Pigmentiphaga aceris: one gene and its partner. The protein of the gene in region 2 interacts with the protein of the main gene of each other region in a pairwise test. Links are inferred from orthologs where the notes say so. Each region holds a gene or a part of one and is shown on either strand. Other genes may lie near its edges. The genes, in order: gyrB and gyrA.

Region 1 (13,804 bases), 1.4 Mb from region 2 along the record:
AAGAAGCGCAGGAAGAACTCGACATCGACTTCGGTTTCGATGCGCTGGATATCGGCTTCAACGTCAGCTACCTGTTGGACGTGCTGGGCAACCTGAAGACCGACTCGGTGCAATGGTCGGTGGGCGACGCGAATTCGTCGGCGCTGATCACCGTGCCCGACAACGCCGACTTCAAGTACGTCGTCATGCCGATGCGTATCTGATCGGCGGCCACCCGGATGTCGCGGGTGGCACAAGGACGGTGCGCGTTGCACGCAACGTGACACCGTCCGTTTTGCTTTTTATCGTTTCAGCTCGTGCCGCGCGGCGTTTCCTGCGCGCGTCGCGACACAGAAGGCTTGCAGACTCATGACTGATCAGAACAACTCGGCCGACACCGGCAGCAGCGACAGCAGCTACCTGACCCAGAACACCGCGATCAACAACAACACCCCGGGCGCATCCGACGCCTACGGGTCGGACTCGATCAAGATGTTGAAGGGCCTGGAAGCGGTGCGCAAGCGCCCGGGCATGTACATCGGCGATACCTCCGACGGCTCGGGTCTGCACCACATGGTCTTCGAGGTGGTCGACAACGCCATTGACGAAGCGCTGGCTGGCCACTGCGACGAAATCGTCGTGACCATCCACCTGGACAACTCGATCTCGGTCACCGACAACGGCCGTGGCATTCCCACCGACGTGCACAAGGACGACGAATTCAACCGCAGCGCGGCTGAGATCGTCATGACCGAACTGCACGCGGGCGGCAAGTTCGACCAGAACTCCTACAAGGTGTCTGGCGGCCTGCACGGCGTGGGCGTGTCCTGCGTGAACGCGTTGTCCGTGTGGCTGCGCCTGACCATCGATCGCAACGGCGAAACCCACTTCATGGAGTTCCGCCAAGGTGCGCGTGTGGAGCCGCTGAAGGTCATCGGCACGACCGAGAAGCGCGGCACCAAGGTGCACTTCCTGGCCGACCCGGAAATCTTCACGCACGTTGAATTCCACTACGAAATCCTGTCCAAGCGCCTGCGAGAACTGTCCTTCCTGAACGACGGCGTGAAGATCAAGTTGGTCGACGAGCGCCAAGGCAAGGAAGAAGACTTTGCGTTCGCCGGTGGCGTGCGCGGCTTCGTGGAATACATCAACCGCGCCAAGACCGTGCTGCACCCGAACGTGTTCCACGTGTCGGCAGAATCGTCGGCCGGTGGCGTGCCCGTGGGCGTGGACGTGTCCATGCAATGGAACGACACCTACGGTGAAAACGTCCTGGCCTTCACCAACAATATTCCGCAGCGCGATGGCGGCACGCACATCACCGGCCTGCGCGCCGCGATGACGCGCGTCATCAACAAATACATCACGGAAAGCGAAGTCGCCAAGAAAGCCAAGGTGGAAACCACCGGCGACGACATGCGCGAAGGCCTGACCTGCGTGCTGTCCGTGAAAGTGCCCGACCCGAAATTCAGCAGCCAGACCAAAGACAAGCTGGTGTCGTCTGAAGTGCGCCCCGCCGTGGAAGACGCCGTGGCCAAGGCACTGGATTCCTGGTTGCAGGAACACCCGCTGGACGCCAAGGCCCTGTGCGGCAAGATCGTTGAAGCTGCACGTGCCCGCGAAGCCGCCCGCAAGGCGCGCGAAATGACCCGCCGCAAGGGCGTGCTGGAAGGCGCAGGCCTGCCCGGCAAGCTGGCCGACTGCCAGGAAAAGAACCCCGCGCTGTCTGAAATCTACATCGTCGAGGGTGACTCCGCAGGCGGTTCCGCCAAGCAAGGTCGCGACCGTAAATTCCAGGCCATCTTGCCGCTGCGCGGCAAGGTGCTGAATGTGGAAAAAGCGCGCTTCGACAAGCTGATCAGCAGCGAACAGATCACCACCCTGATCACCGCACTGGGCACCAGCATCGGGCCGGAAGACTTCAACATCGACAAGCTGCGCTACCACCGCATCATCATCATGACCGATGCTGACGTCGACGGCGCGCACATCCGCACCCTGCTGCTGACGCTGTTCTACCGTCAGATGTCGGAACTGGTCGAACGCGGCCACATCTACATCGCCCAGCCGCCGCTCTACAAGGTCAAGGTTGGCCGCGAAGAGCGCTACCTGAAGGACGATGCCGAAGAAGCGCAATTCATGCTGCAACTGGCGCTGAAAGACGCCCAGTTGATTCCGCGTGAAGGCGGCGACCCGATCATGGGCGACACGCTGGCCGAGCTGGCCCGCAAGTACAACCTGGCCGACGCCGTGATCGCCCGCCTGGCACGCCACAACGACGAGCGCACGCTGTCGGCCATCGTGACTGGTGTCGAGATCGACATCAGCTCTGCTGAGGCTGCTGCGAAGTCCGCCGCCGCCCTGCAAGTGGCCCTGGAAGATCCGTCCATGCCCGGCGTGGTGAAGGTGTTTGCCGAGTCCGATGAAGTCGAAGAGCCGGCCGAAGGCGAAGAAGCCGCGCCTGTGCGTCACCGCGTGGTCATCCACCGCATGCACCACGGCAACGTGCGCGTCACGGTGCTGAACAATGACTTCGTCGGTGGTTCCGACTACCGCGTGCTGCATGAAGCGGCGCACACCTTCACGACCTTGATTGGTGAGGGTGCGAAGGTGATGCGTGGTGAAGGTGAGAAGCGCAAGGAACTGGCCGTGACGGAATTCCGCACTGCGCTGCAGTGGCTGTTGTCGGAAGCTGAACGTGGCGTGTCGAAGCAGCGTTATAAGGGTCTGGGCGAGATGAATCCTGGGCAGCTGTGGGAAACCACGATGGACCCGACGGTGCGCCGTTTGTTGAAGGTGCAGATCGAGGATGCGATCTCGGCCGATGGCATCTTCACGACGCTGATGGGTGACCACGTTGAACCGCGTCGCGCGTTCATTGAGACGCATGCGTTGATGGCGGGGAATATTGACGTTTGAGTATTTCTGAGCTTTCGGAAAAATAAAATATATGCCAATTAGAGAAGTCTAATTGGCATATTTATTGAGCATGAAGTTATAAAATTATTTATTTTGATCGTTATGCGCGGATGCGTTGGTAGAATTATATTGCCAATGTGAAATTTAAAAAGCGGAAACGTTTCACGTTGAACTACCATTAATCCTATAAATAACAGAACGACGGAGGCTGACATCTCAAGCGCCCACGCTTCATTGGTTCCTACTACTCTCCATTTCGATGTCAGCAGCGGCTTAAAAAGCGTTCTCGGTAGTGAACTCATAACCAACGACGAGGTTGCAATCTTTGAGTTGGTCAAGAATTCGTTCGATGCAGGAGCGAGTCGAGTAGACATACACTTTGATGAAATATCAATTGTTGTTGCCGACAACGGTATCGGTATGTCGCAGGAGGATATAGAAAAAAAGTGGCTGTTTGTCGCCTATTCTTCCAAGCGTCAACGTGCAACAGATTTTCGCGATGAAATCGCTGATAGGCGCAGATACGCAGGTAGTAAAGGAATTGGTCGATTTTCCTCTGATCGACTAGGCGAAATTGTTATTTTGCAATCTCGCCAAAAGTCCGCTGTGAATGGCCCGGTGCATGCACTTCGAGTTGATTGGAGCCGTTTTGACAAGAACCACTTTGATCGATTCGAAACTATTCCGGTAGAGTATGTGGAGAAGGTGTCGGGTTTCGGCATCCCCGAAAATCTTCCACTTATTTCGCATGGAACAGCGATTACTATAGAAAAATTGCGTCGAAAATGGAATAGAGATGATATTCTCGGGCTAAAATCTGCACTTTCTAAACTGATTAACCCCTTCGGTGCCGAATCCGATGGATTTAAGATAGTTGTGCATGCTCCCGCAGAAGAAAACGTTGATAAGTTAGAAGCGGCTCAGTTTAATAGTAAGCGTCAGGAAGTATCTCCAAATTCGTTAGTAAATGGCCAGGTTGGGAATTTCATTTTTTCTACATTACAGGAGAAGACGACTTTCATCGAGGCTCACATTGCTGAAGATGGACGAATTGAAAGTTCTTTAACTGATCGTGGTACATTGATCTACAGGGTCCGAGAACCAAATCCCTATCCCTTGTTAATTAAAGCTGGGTTTTCAGCAAAAGTTTTCTTCCTTAATCAGTCTGCCAAATTGACTTTTGCCAAGCGGATGGGGGTCCCATCCGTTCAATTCGGTTCTATATTTCTGTTTAGAAATGGATTTCGAGTCGTTCCAGTGGGTGAGGAGGGCGACGACTGGTTTGGACTCGACCGTAGAAAGCAACAAGGTTTCTCGAGATTTCTTGGGACTCGCGACTTAATTGGTCGAGTGGATGTTTCCGGGACCGACGAGAACTTTCAAGAAGCTTCGAGCCGGGATTCTGGGCTTATAGCAACCCGAGCTGCACTCCAGTTACGCACGTGTGTAAGAGAGCATTGCGTTAAACGATTGGAGCGGTACGTGGTCCCTGTGACATTTGTCGATAAGGAAGACAAGAATACAAGTGACGTTTCACGTCTGCTTACCGATCCCGGCCGGGCCCGGGTTACTGCTGCAGTAGCCAAGCTTGTAGACCATCGAGAAGTAGAGCTTCTTGACTATAGTCGTAGACTCGTTGGTATTCTTGATGAAAGGTCTTCGCAATTTGAAGCTTCCTTGGGCAGCCTCCGCGCAATCGCAGAAAAGACTCGCGATAAACTCTTGTTTGACAACATCGAGGAAGCTGAGAACCGTTTTGCAGAGCTGCGTAGGGCGGAAGAATTAGCGCGTGTTCAGGCGGATGAAGAGCGGCGGGCGAAGGAAAAGGCAGAGCAGCGGGCACAAGCTGCCGAAGTTCAGGCAACTCGCACTAGCGTACAGTTGGAAGAAGAGAAAAAGAGAAACCTCTTCTTAACTTCGATAGCATCCTTGGACACGCAGACGATTCTCAATCTTCACCACCAAGTGACAATGTATGCGGTGGATATTAATCAGCAGATCGAGAATTTCTTAGTCCGTATATCAGGGCAAGATTCTGTTCAGCGGTCTGATCTCCTAAGCGCGCTTGAGAGAATATCTTTGCTCAACAAGAAAGTTATGGGGGTATCAAAGTTTGCGACAAAGGCAAATTTCCGACTTGAATCGGAACACATTAAGGCTGATTTAGGTGAGTATATTGAGCAGTATATTAATGGTGTAGCAAAGGATTTTTTATTTGGTCCGTTAAGAGTTAATGTAAAAACAGATGGCAAAGGTATAGAGAGGAAATTCAAACCTATCGATATTTCGGTGGTTGTGGATAACCTGATTGCCAATGCGAAGAAGGCTAGAGCAAACAGTATAACCTTTGAAATTTTGCATCCGACGCGGGATTCGGTGCATATATCCGTTACGGATAATGGGAGAGGTTTTGATAGTCTAATTGACGACTTGGAGAGAGTTTTTGAGAAAGGTTTTACTACAACTGATGGTTCCGGTTTAGGGCTTTACCATGTGCGCATGGTTCTGGGAGAAATGAACGGAACTATACAAGCGACTAAAGGGCTGGACGGAAAGGGTACAAAGTTCCTAATAAGGATTTCCCGATGAGACTGGACTTCAACTTGCTATGGGTCGAAAATCAACAAGACTTAGTGCAATCTCAGCGAGAGAAGCTAGAGCGAGATGTACGTGCGCAAGGCTTCCGGCTTCAAGTCAAGTTTATGGAGACAGTTGAAGCGGCAATTGAGTGCTTGGCGGATGACGTCTATAGCGACCATGTCGACCTGATTTTAATGGATTACGACTTGGGCCCTGGGAAAAAAGGGGATGAAGGGTTGATAGAAGTTCGGGCGCTAATCCCCTACCGAGATGTCGTTTTCTACTCATCGCAGGCCGGAGACCTTAATGCCATGGTGCTCAAACATGGTGTGCAAGGAGTTTTTTGTTCCACGCGAAATGAGCTCCCAGACACAGCTTTCGGTGTTTTTGAATCATTGGTAAAAAAGGTCGTCGATATTGATCACTCACGCGGCATAGTAATGGGTACTACGAGTGATATAGATCATTACGTAATGGACGCGCTAGCGGATGCATTTGACGGATGTGCGGAAGAGAAACAACAGGAAACTCTCGATCAGATAAAAAAAGATGTAGAAAAAATCCGTGGAAAATTTGAAGCGGCAGTAACCGCGATATTAGCGGCGAAACATCCGTCGGAGCTTTTTGAACAGCATGCCATATATACGAGTATTGATCGTCTACAGCTATTAAGGAAAGTGCTTAGATCAAAAGCGCAGACCGGAGATTGGGACAAAAAATTGTTAGCTTATATAGAAGGCGCAATCCCAAAGAGAAATATGCTCGCTCATGTCCGCGTTGAGGTAAACGGATTTATCAGAAAGCTGGTAAACCGAAAAGGTGAAGAACACACCAGCGCGCACATGAAGAGACTTAGACTAGATCTACTGCAACATCACGAAGAGTTCGAGAAGCTTTCTCAACTTCTAAAGACCCGCCGGGAGTAATGGCCGTTCTTAAGTAGGCTATAAGAGCATTTCCAATTGCCTCGGCAACAAGGGGAGGCACAGCATTCGCAACCTGTGTAAATCGAGGTACTTCTCGCCGTCTACGCTCACCGCCAGTAGTATATTTTCCTTTAAATACAAAATTATCTGGAAAACTTTGAAGACGTGCATTTTCTCTCACTGTTAATGTTCGAGGTTCTCCATAATGGATAAGATCGTCTGGCATGCTTGTGATGGTAGGTGACGGACTTTCTGGATCTAAAACTCTTATAGCGCATTTCTTAAGCCCAAAGCTTGCGCGTAGTTCGGGAGAGATTGAAGTATTTAGTCTACCGTCTGCATGACAAACTTCTATAAGTTTCTTAAACCTGGCTTGGATCTCAGGCTTGTGTCGTGCGAGTCGGGTGTCAGTTATTGCATTCGCAATGCCAGTATTCATCAGTCGTTGGTATGACGTAAGTGGTCCTTCATAAGCAATTTCCTCGAAATTTTCAGAATCGCTACTCGGTCGAACGCCGTTTCGCGTAATCTCGAGGTCAGAAATTGCAGTCATCGAAGATACTGGGACTGATAGCCCTTTCGCTGCAAGAAATGAATCTCGCATTTGCTCAAGAAATTGAAATGGATTTTCACCATAGCCTGCTTCGATATCCCGGCGAACTGCAATAATGAAAAATCTTTTTCTTTTTTGCGGCACGCCAAATAACGATGTATCAAGAATCTGAGAGCAAACTTCATAATCCGGAGATAGGCTTTGAATGATCTGTTTCGCGTAATTGATTTTTCCGCTTTCTTGGCTAATTTCGTCAAAATCTATCGCGATACCTTTCACGTTCTCAATAAGAACGACCTTAGGTCTAACGAGCGACACAAACTCTAAGTATGATGTAGTTAAATGATTTCTTGGGTCATTTGCAATGCGTCGTCCAGCGGCGGAAAAGCCTTGGCATGGTGGGCCTCCTGCGAGCAAGTCAACTTTGCCTCTAAGAGCAATTAGCGAATCACGGTGACTGGCAAGCACGTCATCGATCCCGTGGGTGCTTTTGGGCAACCATTTTGGCCATGAAAACTGTCTTTTGCTGCCCGGACTTATTAAATTTGCATAGAGGCTGGCAAATGCATTTTCATCTTTTTCAACGGCGAATAAGCCTTTCCATCCGGCCGCCATTAGTCCATAACTAAGCCCCCCGCAGCCTGCGAAGATATCAATAAATGTAAATTTCTTTTTTATCTTGAACATCTTTCACCAGCCTACGTCGCACAGGAAAATTTTAGCAGTGCGACTAACATGCAAGGTTATCGGAAAAATTGACTGCGCGCCACTCTAAACAGAGATTGATCAAAGACTGCTCTATTCAAAAGGGTAAAATGCCACAGACTTATATTTTGGCTAGTTTGCCAATAGGGTGTTCCAACTGCGTTGACGTTGATCCAATTTAAGCCAGAAGATGTTTGATTAAACTTGCCAATCTTAGAAATTCAGCATGCGGGTGACGCCGACCTTTCCAATGTGATGAGATCCGTGCGCTGCTGCTGCAGTAGCTGTTGGCTTAAATCCAGCTGGATGCGCGAGGTTGTGAACCCAATCTTTACCTATGTCTGTTAAGGCGTCGTACCACTCGGGAGAAAAATGACAGTTTTCAGACGTTAGCAACAAAAGTGCTGCTATCACACTTGGCACATCGCTTTGCGGCAGGTTGCTAATCGAGTTAGCTAGCTTTGCCGACACTTGTGCACTGTACTCAAGCCACGCTAGTAAGAAATAGCTTTTGCCGTCTGCTGCAAATGAAACGAGAGCAGTGCTTTGCGGAAGACGGGGTGTATCGTCCATTTCTTGCAAAGTAATTCCATTTATATCTTCAATAGGAGACCAGGCCGCCGAGCACTGAATAGGGAATATTTGATCGAACTCCACGAGTAAGCCGTGGCAATCGTTCCAACGTTCGTTGGTTAGTGTTTCGTCATAACTTTTCTTGTGTGACCTTATATCACGAAAACCAAGCTCATTAATGTAATTAAATTGACCTATAAATTCTCGTAGTTGTTTATTTTGAGATTTTGTAAGCGCAGCTCGTAATTGCGAATTTTGGTCAGAGCGTTGTTTTGCATAAAGCTCCCACACTATTGACCGATAGCTCAGCAGGAAACACTGCTGTTGACTACCCGAGAAAGCTTCGTCTTCCAGGGCAGCGAACAACTGTTTATCGTGAAGAGAGCAAAAGCCTGGAAACGTTGACGCATCTTTCCACCCTGTCAATTTTGGAACTAATCGTCCGCCCATTTCGTCCAGGCGCTTAATGCTAAATGCGTTTGAATAGACGTGGCCATTTTTTGCTATCTCTCCGAGACTTCCACTTCTAGATACAGTGTGAGAGGCTATAGGATTACCACTGCATTGGTGCAGCAGGCCTTCCGGAGCCAAGAATTTTGGTTTTTTAGCTGATTTTTTTATTTGAGCATCTATCTGTCCCGGCTTTAGTGTTGGAGTGGCATTAATACCTCCGTGGCATCGCTTGTACTTCTTTTTTGACCCACAGGGACATAACTGGTTTCTACCTATCTTAGTTGTTCGTGCGGTCATGATCTCCGACTTTATAAATTCATTGCAGGTTAATGGTGTGGTGGAAATTATAGCTGAGGCTGTGGCAGCCACTTTATCTGTTGCACTTAATTTTTGCCTCCCCATCTTTGGGATCCAATTTATGTAAATAATATTGAGGGCGACAAGGTTTTCTACGGCCGCGAACGCTAGCACGCCGTTGAAATACCTCCATGGAATGTAAGCATCTCCACGGCGGTTAGGCACGTTGAGGTTTTACGGCCCGTTGGTTTCGAACAGATGGCCAACAGACCCTTTTTCAGCCTCAAGCGCAGCCCGATGACGCTTTATTCGCCCGCTGCTCCCTCATTGGACGCACGTCGGGCGTGTTTGCGACAAGGTGCGCAGCCGGGTTAGGTGGTAAGCCGCCATCGTCAGCGTCACAAACTGGTCGACCTTGGCGAGTTCTTGCCCATCCCCTGGCGCATCGGGCCGATCACCTTGCCCCAGCCGAAGCACTGCTCGATACGCTCTCGCTTGCGCTGGCTGACCTCGTAGCCAGGATGCCGCGTGGTGCGTCCGTCGATGGCGCTGCCGCCGTTGCGCGCTGTGTTCTGCGCCACGTGCGGGGTGACCTTGATCTGTCGGCACGCCTTGACGAAGTCCTTTGTGTCGTAGGCGTTGTCGGCACCCACTGTCACGCGTTTGCCCTGGTCGGCGACATCGGCAGGCATCCGCGACGCCGCCTCGCGTTCGGCCGTGCCATCAGAGGTGCTGGCTTGCACGTTGACGACCAGCCCGTGACGGTTGTCCGTCATCACATGGCCCAAGTAACTCGGCAGCGCAGGCGCTGCATTTCTCTTGCGATACAGCCCCGACTGCGAGTCGCTCGTGGACTCGTGAGTATCGTTGCTGCGCGGCTCGCCGCGCCTGTTCTCAGGCGGATGCCCGTCGTCCGATCCGTCCTCGCGCCGCATGCTCTTATGGCTGGCCCAGGCCTGGATCAGCGTCCCGTCCACACTGAAGTGTTCGCCCAACAGCAGCCTGCGTTTGTCGGCCATCTCCACCGTCGCGTTGAACAGCTCACTGACCGTATCGTGCTCGATGAGTTGGTCGCGGTTCTTGCTGAAGACCGAGTGATTCAACACCGGAGAATTCTTCATGCAAAACACCCGCTTCGGGCAGGCCATCTCTGTACTCACATCGCTCGACATGGCGCGCACGCTTGCGTACTACAATCAGGTGTTGGGCTTTAAAACGACCCATTTCAAAGACCATGCTTACGGCATCGCCGTACGTGCTGATGTCGAGTTGCATTTCTGGGCATGCTCAGACAAACACATCGCCGAAAACACCTCGTGCTACATCCACGTGCACGACATCCAGGCCGTGCATCGCGACCTCAGCCTGCGCTTCCCCAATCTCTCACCAATCGTTCATGCGCCCTGGGGTATGGACGAGTTCCATTTGATCGATCCGGATGGCAATCTGATCAAGTTTGGACAGGATTCCGCCGCGTTGTAAGGTCACGCTTGTCGCATACGGTGATGCCCTGCTCAATGTCCAAGACGTCGATGCCATATCTGATCACCCCGAAACTGCGCGTTGCCACCGACGCAGATGTACAGGCGCTAAGCGCGTGGCTTGGCCATCCCCTGCCTCCAGGTTATGCAGACCACGTGAAGCGCCTGGGCTATGGCACTTACGACAATCGGGTGATCGTGCACATGCCCGCCGATATCCCGGCACAGACGCAAGACGAACAGGACTTCATCCTCGAATACTTCGATGAGTTCTGGGGCGAAGACACCAGCATCACCCGCGATGAGGCTGCGCGGGCTGTCCCCTTTGGCGACTCCATCGATGGCGACAAGATTTTGTACAGCTGCGAACGCCAACAATTGTTCGTCCTGCCGCGTCACGACGATCGCGTGTACTGGATGCCGCGTGGCTTCGAAGACCCGCTCGACTGGGGTGATGGCCCGGACCTGCATTCGGACTTCATCACCTTCGATTCGGGTATCGATCGGGCTGTGGTGGAACTGTTCACCGCACAAAGTCTGAGCGTCGATCAGGTTGCCGCAGCGGTCACACAGCAGCTGGAAGCCGCACACCGCGTGGATGCCAGTTGGGGGGCGCTGCTGTATCTGCCCGCTTTGCATGGTCGGGTGCAGCTTACGCAAGCCCCTGGCGATTCCCGCGCGGTAGCACGCATCGATTACGACAAGATGTTGGAGGCAACCCTGACGCCTGTGTTGGATGCGCTAGAAGACTTGGGGATGTTCATCACCAACCGGATGGACTGATCGAAAACGCGTGCGCTGGCGTGCGTACATCCACGCTCATTCCACTTGCGCTTCCAGCTGCTTGGCGACATCGCGGTAGTAATTGGCTGACGCGGTGTTCTTTTGCCCGGCGTAATGCTGGCTCACCATCGTGGCGGCGCGCACCGCCAGGTTAAAGCTGTCGAGTCTGTCCTGCCATTGCAGATCACCCTCTCCGATCTCGCGGCCGGAGAACAGGCCCACGCGATAGCCGCCGTCCAGGTCTACGACGCCCTTGACCGGGACTCCTTCACGCATCTCGCCGTAGAACGCGGGGCCGGCCTGGTCACCCATGCGCGCGCGGAGCATGCCTATGCCGTTTGCCTTGCCGCCTTGGCATGAGCCGATCCACTGTTTGGGGGCGTCGGTCAGCGATGCGGGCGCGACGAAGCTGCATTTGCCTGCTGCGTCCTTGGACCAGATCAGGTCGGCGGCGTAGGCGGTGGCGGATGCCAGCAGCAGTACGGACGCGGCAAGCGTGACGCGTATGCGGCGCACGCGGGGCGGGGTGGTGTCGAAGGTGTGCATAGGCTGTGCTCCTGCGAGGGTCAAACCGTCAGGGATCTACGTCGTCCAGCGCTTTCAATACTGCAGGATTCTTTCGATACCGCTGTTGCAGCGTCTGCTTTTCAGCCTCGATGCTGTCGCAACGCAACTCGTCCAAGGCCGCTTCGATTTCCTTGCGGCGGTCTTTGTCGTAGGGTTCTTCACCGGCCCAGTGTTCGCACTCTTCCGCGCGGTTCAGGAATTTTTCTACCTCGGGCGGGAAGCGCTTGGCAGGTACAGCATTTGCGCTCAGGCCGGCGGCAAGCATCGACGTGGCGATGGCTGAAAGAATGGTGATGCGGGCACTGCGCTTCATAGGATGGGCTCGTGACGACGGCGATTCGTTATAGCATCGCCGCCTTCGTCATTACGGTGACAAAGGCTGTCACTCGTAAGCACCGTAATTGCCGCCCTGGCGGAGACATCCTGCCTGATCAGCAGTGACCTTCAATAGGCACCTGCAGGCAATACATCATTGAGATACGCAGACCAATCAGGACGTGCACTCAACATGTGGCGTACCCACGCATCGCGTTCATGGGCGATGACCGCCAGTTCCCACACGCAGGCCAGTGCTGGCGTGCTCACAGGCGTGAACTGTGTCGGTTGCGCCAACGGTGCAGACAACATGCGTTGGCACAGGATTCCGCCCGAGATCCACCAATCCAGCAATAGCCACACAGCTTCCTCGCCGATGTGCACGATGCAGAATCCCAGGCCATGACTGCGTTCGTCGCAGGCATTTTCGGTCAGCACGTTTTGTACGGTGGTGCGCACAGAGGCCATGATGGCATCGGACAAAATCGGGGTGGCCCAATTGGGGTCGCGATGGATGCCGTAGGTCTTGATCGCATGGCCTGCGGTGTGCCAAGTGTCCAGGTGGACAACGCGGCGTGGTAGGTAAGGCTCTGGCGCAAGGGTCATGTCGATCAACGCGTGATGGCGATAGTGCATTCTAAAAGGGCCTTGTGCTGAATTCGTTGGCTGGGCTGGCAATGTTTATCGCCAGCCCAGCCAGCTGAGACAGCGGCCTATTCCTCGCCGAAGTCTGAGCTTGTCGACATTGATGTCGAAGCAACACGTGTAAACGCTGTCAGCGGAACGCGCCTTCACTTAATCCAGCTTCACACCCGTCGCCTTGATGATCGGCCCCCAGCGCTCAGCCTCGGCCCGCGCGAACTTGCGGAAATCATCAGGCGATCCACGCAACGGTTCCATGCCGAAGTCTGCGAAGCGCTTCACTACCGCCGGTGCATCAAACGAACGATTCAATTCTTCGTTCAATCGCTTCACCACATCTGCCGGCATCTTGGCCGGACCCAGCAAGCCCTGGAACGCAAACACCTCGACATCCGGCACGCCTGCTTCAGCAAGCGTCGGCACGTCCGGCAGCATCTTGCTGCGTGTGGTGGAACCGATGGCCAGCACCTTCACCTTGCCGGTCTGCATCAACGACAGGCCGGCTGCCAGGTCCAGGAACATGCAGTGCACTTGTCCGGCCATCACGTCGGTCATGGCGGGCGCAGCGCCCCGATAGGGCACGTGGGTGACCTTGGCACCGGTGCGGTTCTTGAACAGCTCCATCGCCAGGTGGTGCGGTGAGCCGTTGCCGGGCGATGCGTAGTTCACTTCGTCGGGATGCGCCGCGGCGTAGGCCAGGAACTCTTTCACGTCCTTGGCCGGGAAGTTGGGGGACACGACCAGCGCAAGCGGGAAGCGGGCAATACCGCCGATGTAGGTGAAGTCTTTCTGCGGGTCGTAGGGCAGCTTGGCGAACAGGTATTCGTTGAAGGCCAATGCTGCGTTGTCGGCAGACATGAGCGTGTAGCCGTCGGGGGCGCTGCGGGCCACGGCGTCGGCACCGATGTTGGTGGCGGCACCGGGGCGGTTGTCGACGACGATGGGCTGGCCCAGGGGCACACGCAGGGTTTCAGCCAGGGTGCGGGCCAGTACGTCGGTGCCGCCGCCTGCCGGGTAAGGTACTACCCAGC
Region 2 (6,497 bases):
TGTAGACGCGGTTCGATTCAATGCCCTTGCTCACCAGATAGGCCTTGACGGCTTCAGCACGGCGAACCGACAGACGCTGGTTGTATGCGTCCGTACCGATCGAGTCGGTGTGACCGACGGCGATGACGACTTCCAGGTTGATGCTGCGAACCTTGGAGGCCAGATCGTCCAGCTTGACCTTGGCTTCGGGCTTCAGAACCGACTTGTCGAAGTCGAAGAATGCGTCAGCGGCGTAGGTCACCTTCTCGCTGACCGGCACCGGAGCGACCGGGCGGGCAGGTGCGGGAGCCGGAGCCGGTGCGGGTGCCGGAGCAACTGCGACCGGAGCCGGGGCACCACATTCCACACCAGCGGCGGTAGCCGGGGTCCAGAAGGCATTGCGCCAGCAGTGTTCGTTGGTACCGTTCTTCCAGGTCAGCCCGTACGGGTTTTGCCAGTTGTCGATAGTCTTGGTAGCTTGGGCAGCAGCAACGCCAGAGGCCGTAATGGCAGCGAAGGCGAGGGCCAGAGAGATCCCAACTTTGGAGCGATTGTTCATGGTTCTCCTCTTGAATCCTAGATGAAACTCGCAGCGAACCCCCGCCGCAACTTTTAGTCTGAACGTGGCCCAAAGTATAGCATCGGGACCTCGTTCTAAAAGAGTGTGCCCCCGGGGAGTTCACTTGAGAAAGGGCATTGATATTCTGCGCCGCCACCCGCAAAGCGGGAATACACCGAAGGATTCCAAATGCTTCAGCCTCCCAAAATAGGTGGCTTGCATGTGGCTTTTGCGCAACGTTGTGGCCAGTTTGGGCGTCCGAACCCGGTTTCGCCGTGTGCTGGCACCTTCCAGCGGACCGGTTCCCTTTGCGGGTTATTGGTTCGGCCCATGAGCGGCATCCAGCAATGGATGTGCCTGAACGACTCTCGGTGATCAGCATACCTGCCGACGAGGTCGCTGGCGAGTATCTATGTGCAGCAGATGGATGGCAAGGCGGCTTGGCTGTGGTTCGCAAGGCGTGGGTGGTAAACTGGATAGCTTGGCCCGCGTTGTCACTTTGCCACTGTTTGGATGCCCTTTGGTTCACGATGAACCTTTTGGTGCGTCGGCAGGCAAGCTGACGGAACGAGGCCGGAAGGCCTTCAGCGCATATCAAGACCGTCAGGGCTTGAATGTCTGGGCTTGAGACGACCCTTTTTCATTCTTGCGATACGTGCCCATGGATTCCTTTGCCAAGGAAACAATACCGATCTCTCTAGAAGAGGAGATGCGTCGAAGCTATCTCGATTACGCCATGAGCGTGATCGTGGGCCGCGCGCTTCCCGATGTGAGAGATGGATTGAAGCCGGTTCACCGTCGTGTGCTGTTTGCGATGCACGAGCTGAACAACGACTGGAACCGCGCCTATAAGAAGTCCGCGCGTATCGTCGGGGACGTAATCGGTAAATATCACCCGCACGGCGATCAGTCGGTCTACGACACGATCGTTCGTATGGCGCAGCCGTTCTCGCTGCGTTACCTGCTGGTCGATGGCCAGGGTAACTTCGGCTCGGTCGACGGCGACGGTGCCGCAGCAATGCGCTACACCGAAGTGCGTCTGTCCAAGCTCGCGCACGAGCTGCTGGCCGACATCGATCAGGAAACGGTCGACTTCGGGCCCAACTACGACGGCAGCGAGCAGGAACCGCTGTTGCTGCCTTCGCGTCTGCCGAATCTGCTCGTCAATGGCAGTTCCGGCATTGCCGTGGGCATGGCCACCAACATTCCGCCGCACAATCTGGCGGAAGTGGTCGATGGCTGCCTGTTTGCGCTGCGCAACCCGGGTTGCACGGTCGATGAGCTGATTGAAATCATTCCAGCGCCCGACTTCCCCACCGGCGGCATCATCTACGGCATTTCCGGCGTGCGTGAAGGCTACCGCACTGGTCGTGGCCGGGTGGTCATGCGTGCGAAGACCCACTTCGAAGACATGGAGAAGGGCCGCCAGCAGATCATCGTCGACGAAATTCCGTACCAGGTGAACAAGCGCACGCTGCTCGAGCGCATTGCCGAACTGGTCAACGAGAAGAAAGTCGAGGGCATTTCCGACATTCGCGATGAGTCCGACAAGGACGGCATGCGCGTCGTGATCGAGTTGAAGCGGGGCGAAGTGCCGGAAGTCGTGCTCAACAATCTGTACAAGAACACGCAGCTGCAAGACACCTTCGGGATGAATCTGGTGGCGCTGGTCGAAGGCCAGCCGCGCCTGCTCAACCTGAAGCAGATGGTCGAGTACTTCCTGTCGCATCGCCGCGAAGTGGTCACGCGTCGCACGGTGTTCCAGCTGCGCAAGGCGCGCGAGCGCGGTCACGTGCTGGAAGGCCTGGCGGTTGCGCTGGCCAATATCGATGACTTCATCGCGATCATCAAGGCTGCGCCCACGCCGCCGATCGCGCGTCAGGACTTGATGGCCAAGACCTGGGACTCGGAGCTGGTGCGCGAGATGTTGACGCGTGCGCAAGGCGAGACCCAAGGCGGCTTGGCTGCCTATCGTCCGGAAACCCTGGGCGTGGAATTCGGCATGCAGGCCGACGGCCTGTATCGCCTGAGCGAGACGCAGGCTCAGGAAATCCTGAACATGCGCCTGCAGCGCCTGACGGGTCTTGAGCAAGACAAGATCGTCAACGAGTACAAGGAAGTGATGGCCACCATCGCCGACTTGCTCGACATCCTGGCGCGCCCCGAGCGCGTCACGATCATCATTGGCGAAGAGCTGACCGCCATCAAGGCTGAATTCTCGACCAATGCGAAAGACGTTCGCCGTTCGCACATCGAGAACAACGCCTACGAGCTGGATACCGAAGACCTGATCACCCCGACCGACATGGTGGTGACCTTGTCGCACACGGGCTACATCAAGAGCCAGCCGCTGTCGGAGTACCGCGCGCAGCGTCGTGGCGGTCGTGGCAAGCAAGCCACTGCCATGAAGGACGACGACTGGATCGACCAGTTGTTCATCGCGAACACCCACGAACACATCCTGTGCTTCAGCGACCGTGGTCGCGTGTACTGGTTGAAGGTCTGGGAAGTGCCGCAGGGCACGCGCAATTCGCGTGGCCGTCCGATCGTGAACATGTTCCCGCTGATCGAAGGCGAGAAAATCACCGTCGTGCTGCCGGTCAAAGCATTCAGCGAAGACCACTACGTGTTCATGTCGACCGCCAAGGGCACAGTCAAGAAGACGCCGTTGTCGGACTTCTCGAACCCGCGCAAGGCCGGCATCATCGCGGTTGACCTCGATGAGGGCGACTACCTGATCGGTGCGTCGCTGACCGACGGCAAGCATGACGTGATGTTGTTCTCGGACAGCGGCAAGGCTGTGCGTTTCGACGAAAACGACGTGCGTCCGATGGGCCGTACGGCACGCGGCGTGCGCGGCATGGCGCTGGAAGAAGGCCAGTCGGTGATTTCGATGCTGGTCGCTGCCGATGAAACCCTGAGTGTGCTGACCGCCACCCAGAACGGCTACGGCAAGCGTACGCCGATCACGGAATACACCCGCCACGGCCGTGGCACCAAGGGCATGATCGCCATCCAGACCTCCGAGCGTAATGGCAAGGTGGTGGGCGCTGTGCTGGTCACGCCGTCCGACGAGATCATGCTGATCACGACGGCTGCTGTGCTGGTGCGTACCCGTGTCAGCGAGATCCGCGAAATGGGTCGTGCGACCCAGGGCGTGACGCTGATCAGCGTGGATGACGGCAGCCGCCTGTCGGGCATTCAGCGTGTGGCGGAATCGGATACCGATGAGCTTGACGAGGCAGGCACCGAGACTGGTGCAGCAGCGTCGGACGCCCCGACTTCCGAGAACACTGGCGCAGACAAAGACGCTGCTGCCGACACCACGCCGGATACGGACGCCTGACAGGAACTGCCAGCGCGAACTACCAACGCGCAAGACGCTACGCCGACCACCGGTCTCTGCCACATGGTTTGTCGCAGAGACCGGTCGAAACAACCAGATTTCGATACTCAGCTGACCACGATGACCCGTCCTTTCAATTTCTCCGCCGGTCCGGCGGTGTTGCCTGATACCGTGCTGGCGCAGGCTGCCTCCGAGATGCTCGACTGGCATGGCTCTGGCATGTCGGTGATGGAAATGAGCCATCGCGGCAAGCATTTCACCCAGATCTGCGACGAAGCCGAAGCCGATCTGCGCGAGTTGATGAAGGTGCCGGCCGATTACGCCGTGCTGTTCATGCAAGGTGGCGGGCTGGCTGAAAACGCCATCGTGCCGATGAACCTGATCGCGACCAAGCCTTCGCAAGAGGCCGATTTCCTGATCACCGGTTCGTGGTCCAGCAAGTCCTTCAAGGAAGCGCAGCGTTACGGTGATATCAAGGTTGCGGCCACCAGTGCAGACGCTGCGCGCATTGGCGATCGTGACCAGGCTGCGTTCACCTATGTGCCGGATGCATCGACCTGGAAAGTTCGCCCCGATGCGAGCTATCTGCATCTGTGCAGCAACGAAACCATCGATGGCGTGGAGTTCCTGGACTGGCCCGATCTGGCTGCGCTGGGTGCGCCTGATGTGCCGCTGGTCGTGGATGCGTCTTCGCATATTCTGTCGCGCCCCATCGACATCAATCGTGTGGGCGTGCTGTTTGGCGGTGCGCAGAAAAACATCGGCCCGGCCGGTCTGACCATCGTGATCGCGCGCCGTGACCTGCTGGGCAAGGCCTTGCCGGTTTGCCCGTCTGCGTTCGACTACAGCATCGTCGACAAGAACGACTCGCGCTACAACACGCCGCCGACGTATTCGATCTACATCGCCGGCTTGGTGTTCAAGTGGCTGAAGGCCCAGGGTGGCGTCGAGGGCATCGAGGCGGCCAATCGTGCCAAGGCCGACCTGCTTTACGGTTACCTGGATGCCAGCGCCTTCTATCGCAACGCCGTGCACCCGGCTGTGCGCTCGCGCATGAACGTGCCGTTCTATCTGAACAACGATGCGCTGAACGCAGATTTCCTGAAAGGCGCGGACGAAGCTGGTCTGCTGCAGTTGAAGGGCCACAAGAGCGTGGGCGGCATGCGCGCCTCGATCTATAACGCCATGCCGCTGGCGGGCGTACAGGCCCTGGTCGATTATCTCAAGCACTTCGAGCAACGCCATGGATGAAGCACTTCTGAAGCAGCTGCAGCCGCTGCGTGAACGCATCGACGCCATCGACGTCGAGATTCTTGGCTTGCTGAACGAGCGTGCACGCACCGCGCAGCATGTTGGCGAGATCAAGAAAGATGTGAATGGCCCGGTGCTGCGTCCCGAACGCGAAGCGCAGGTGATTCGTCGTCTGCAGCAGCACAACCCTGGTCCCTTGCCCGCGCTGGCGGTGTCGGCGATCTGGACCGAAGTGATGTCGGCCTGCCGCTGCCTGGAAAAGCAGGGCTCGGTCGCCTACCTGGGGCCGCAAGGCACGTTCTCGGAACACGCTGCGTTCTCGCACTTTGGTCAGTCGGTGCAAGGCATTCCTTGCGCGTCGATTGACGAGGTGTTCCGTGCGGTCGAGGCCGGTCGTGCCGACTTCGGCATGGTCCCTGCCGAGAATTCCACGGAAGGTGCGGTCAGCCGCACGCTTGACCTGTTGCTGACCACCTCGGTACGCATCATTGGCGAGCGTGCCATGCCCATTCGCCATCATCTGCTGACGTCCAGCGGCACGCTTGACGGCGTGACCAGTGTGCGTGCGCATCCGCAGGCATTGGCTCAGTGCCAGGACTGGCTGACGCAGAATCACCCGCACCTGGCGCGTGAATCGGTTGCCAGCAACGCCGAGGCCGCGCGCCAGGCGTCGATCGACCCGACCATTGCTGCGATTGCCGGTGAGCCGGCCGCGCTGATGTGGCAACTGCAATCGGTGGCTGCCGACATTCAGGACGACCCGCACAACCGCACGCGTTTCTACGCGATCGGTCGTCTGGAAACCTGGCCGTCGGGTTCGGACAAGACCAGCATGATTCTGGCGGTGCCGAATCGTGCGGGCGCGGTCTATCAGATGCTGGCGCCGCTGGCTGAAAACGGCGTGTCGATGACCCGCTTCGAGTCGCGTCCGGCACGCACTGCCGAATGGGAGTATTTCTTCTACGTGGACATCGAAGGGCACCAGTTGGCACCGCAGGTGGCAAGCGCGCTGGCTGCGCTGAAATCGCAGGCGGCATTCTTCAAGGTGCTTGGCTCGTACCCGGCCGCATGATTGCACGCTGCGGGTTCAGCACCATCAGCAAGTCGACGCTCGGCCAGGGATGCACGCCATGAAGACCACGTCCTCCCAGCCGCTGATCCCTGTTCTCGCCGTGGTTGGCGTGGGACTGATCGGCGGCTCGTTCATTTCTGCGCTGCGTCATGCAGGGCAGGTCGGTCATGTGATTGGCGTCGGTCGCAACGCACAGACCCTGGCGCGCGCACAAGCGCTTGGTTTGATCGATGAGGCTGCGTCGCCGGAAGATGCTGCTGCACGCGCCGACCTGATCTTGCTGGCGACCC

What was found.
Region 1: the proteins of gyrA (region 2) and gyrB interact in binary tests that used the Escherichia coli proteins (3 or more experiments, as listed by UniProt). The link is inferred for Pigmentiphaga aceris from one-to-one orthologs.

The regions. Positions count from the first base shown.
Region 1 is NZ_CP043046.1:2,499-16,302, forward strand. What follows is about bases 1-3,123. They hold gyrB (DNA topoisomerase (ATP-hydrolyzing) subunit B), read left to right. Parts: upstream 1-348; coding sequence 349-2,898; downstream 2,899-3,123. Other genes in these bases: dnaN (DNA polymerase III subunit beta), read left to right, coding at 1-203. Outside these bases: FXN63_RS00020 (ATP-binding protein), read left to right, coding at 3,133-5,487; FXN63_RS00025 (amidohydrolase family protein), read left to right, coding at 5,484-6,404; FXN63_RS00030 (DNA cytosine methyltransferase), read right to left, coding at 6,331-7,644; FXN63_RS00035 (YecA family protein), read right to left, coding at 7,876-9,210; FXN63_RS00045 (bleomycin resistance protein), read left to right, coding at 10,105-10,467; FXN63_RS00050 (SMI1/KNR4 family protein), read left to right, coding at 10,503-11,249; FXN63_RS00055 (hypothetical protein), read right to left, coding at 11,286-11,795; FXN63_RS00060 (hypothetical protein), read right to left, coding at 11,824-12,129; FXN63_RS00065 (hypothetical protein), read right to left, coding at 12,261-12,767; FXN63_RS00070 (Bug family tripartite tricarboxylate transporter substrate binding protein), read right to left, coding at 12,927-13,804. UniProt on the Escherichia coli protein: DNA gyrase negatively supercoils closed circular double-stranded DNA in an ATP-dependent manner to maintain chromosomes in an underwound state.
Region 2 is NZ_CP043046.1:1,430,209-1,436,705, forward strand. What follows is about bases 825-4,084. They hold gyrA (DNA gyrase subunit A), read left to right. Parts: upstream 825-1,199; coding sequence 1,200-3,884; downstream 3,885-4,084. Other genes in these bases: serC (3-phosphoserine/phosphohydroxythreonine transaminase), read left to right, coding at 4,005-4,084. Also shown: outer membrane protein OmpA, read right to left, coding at 1-538; more of serC, read left to right, coding at 4,085-5,135; pheA (prephenate dehydratase), read left to right, coding at 5,128-6,207; FXN63_RS06020 (prephenate dehydrogenase), read left to right, coding at 6,257-6,497. UniProt on the Escherichia coli protein: A type II topoisomerase that negatively supercoils closed circular double-stranded (ds) DNA in an ATP-dependent manner to maintain chromosomes in an underwound state.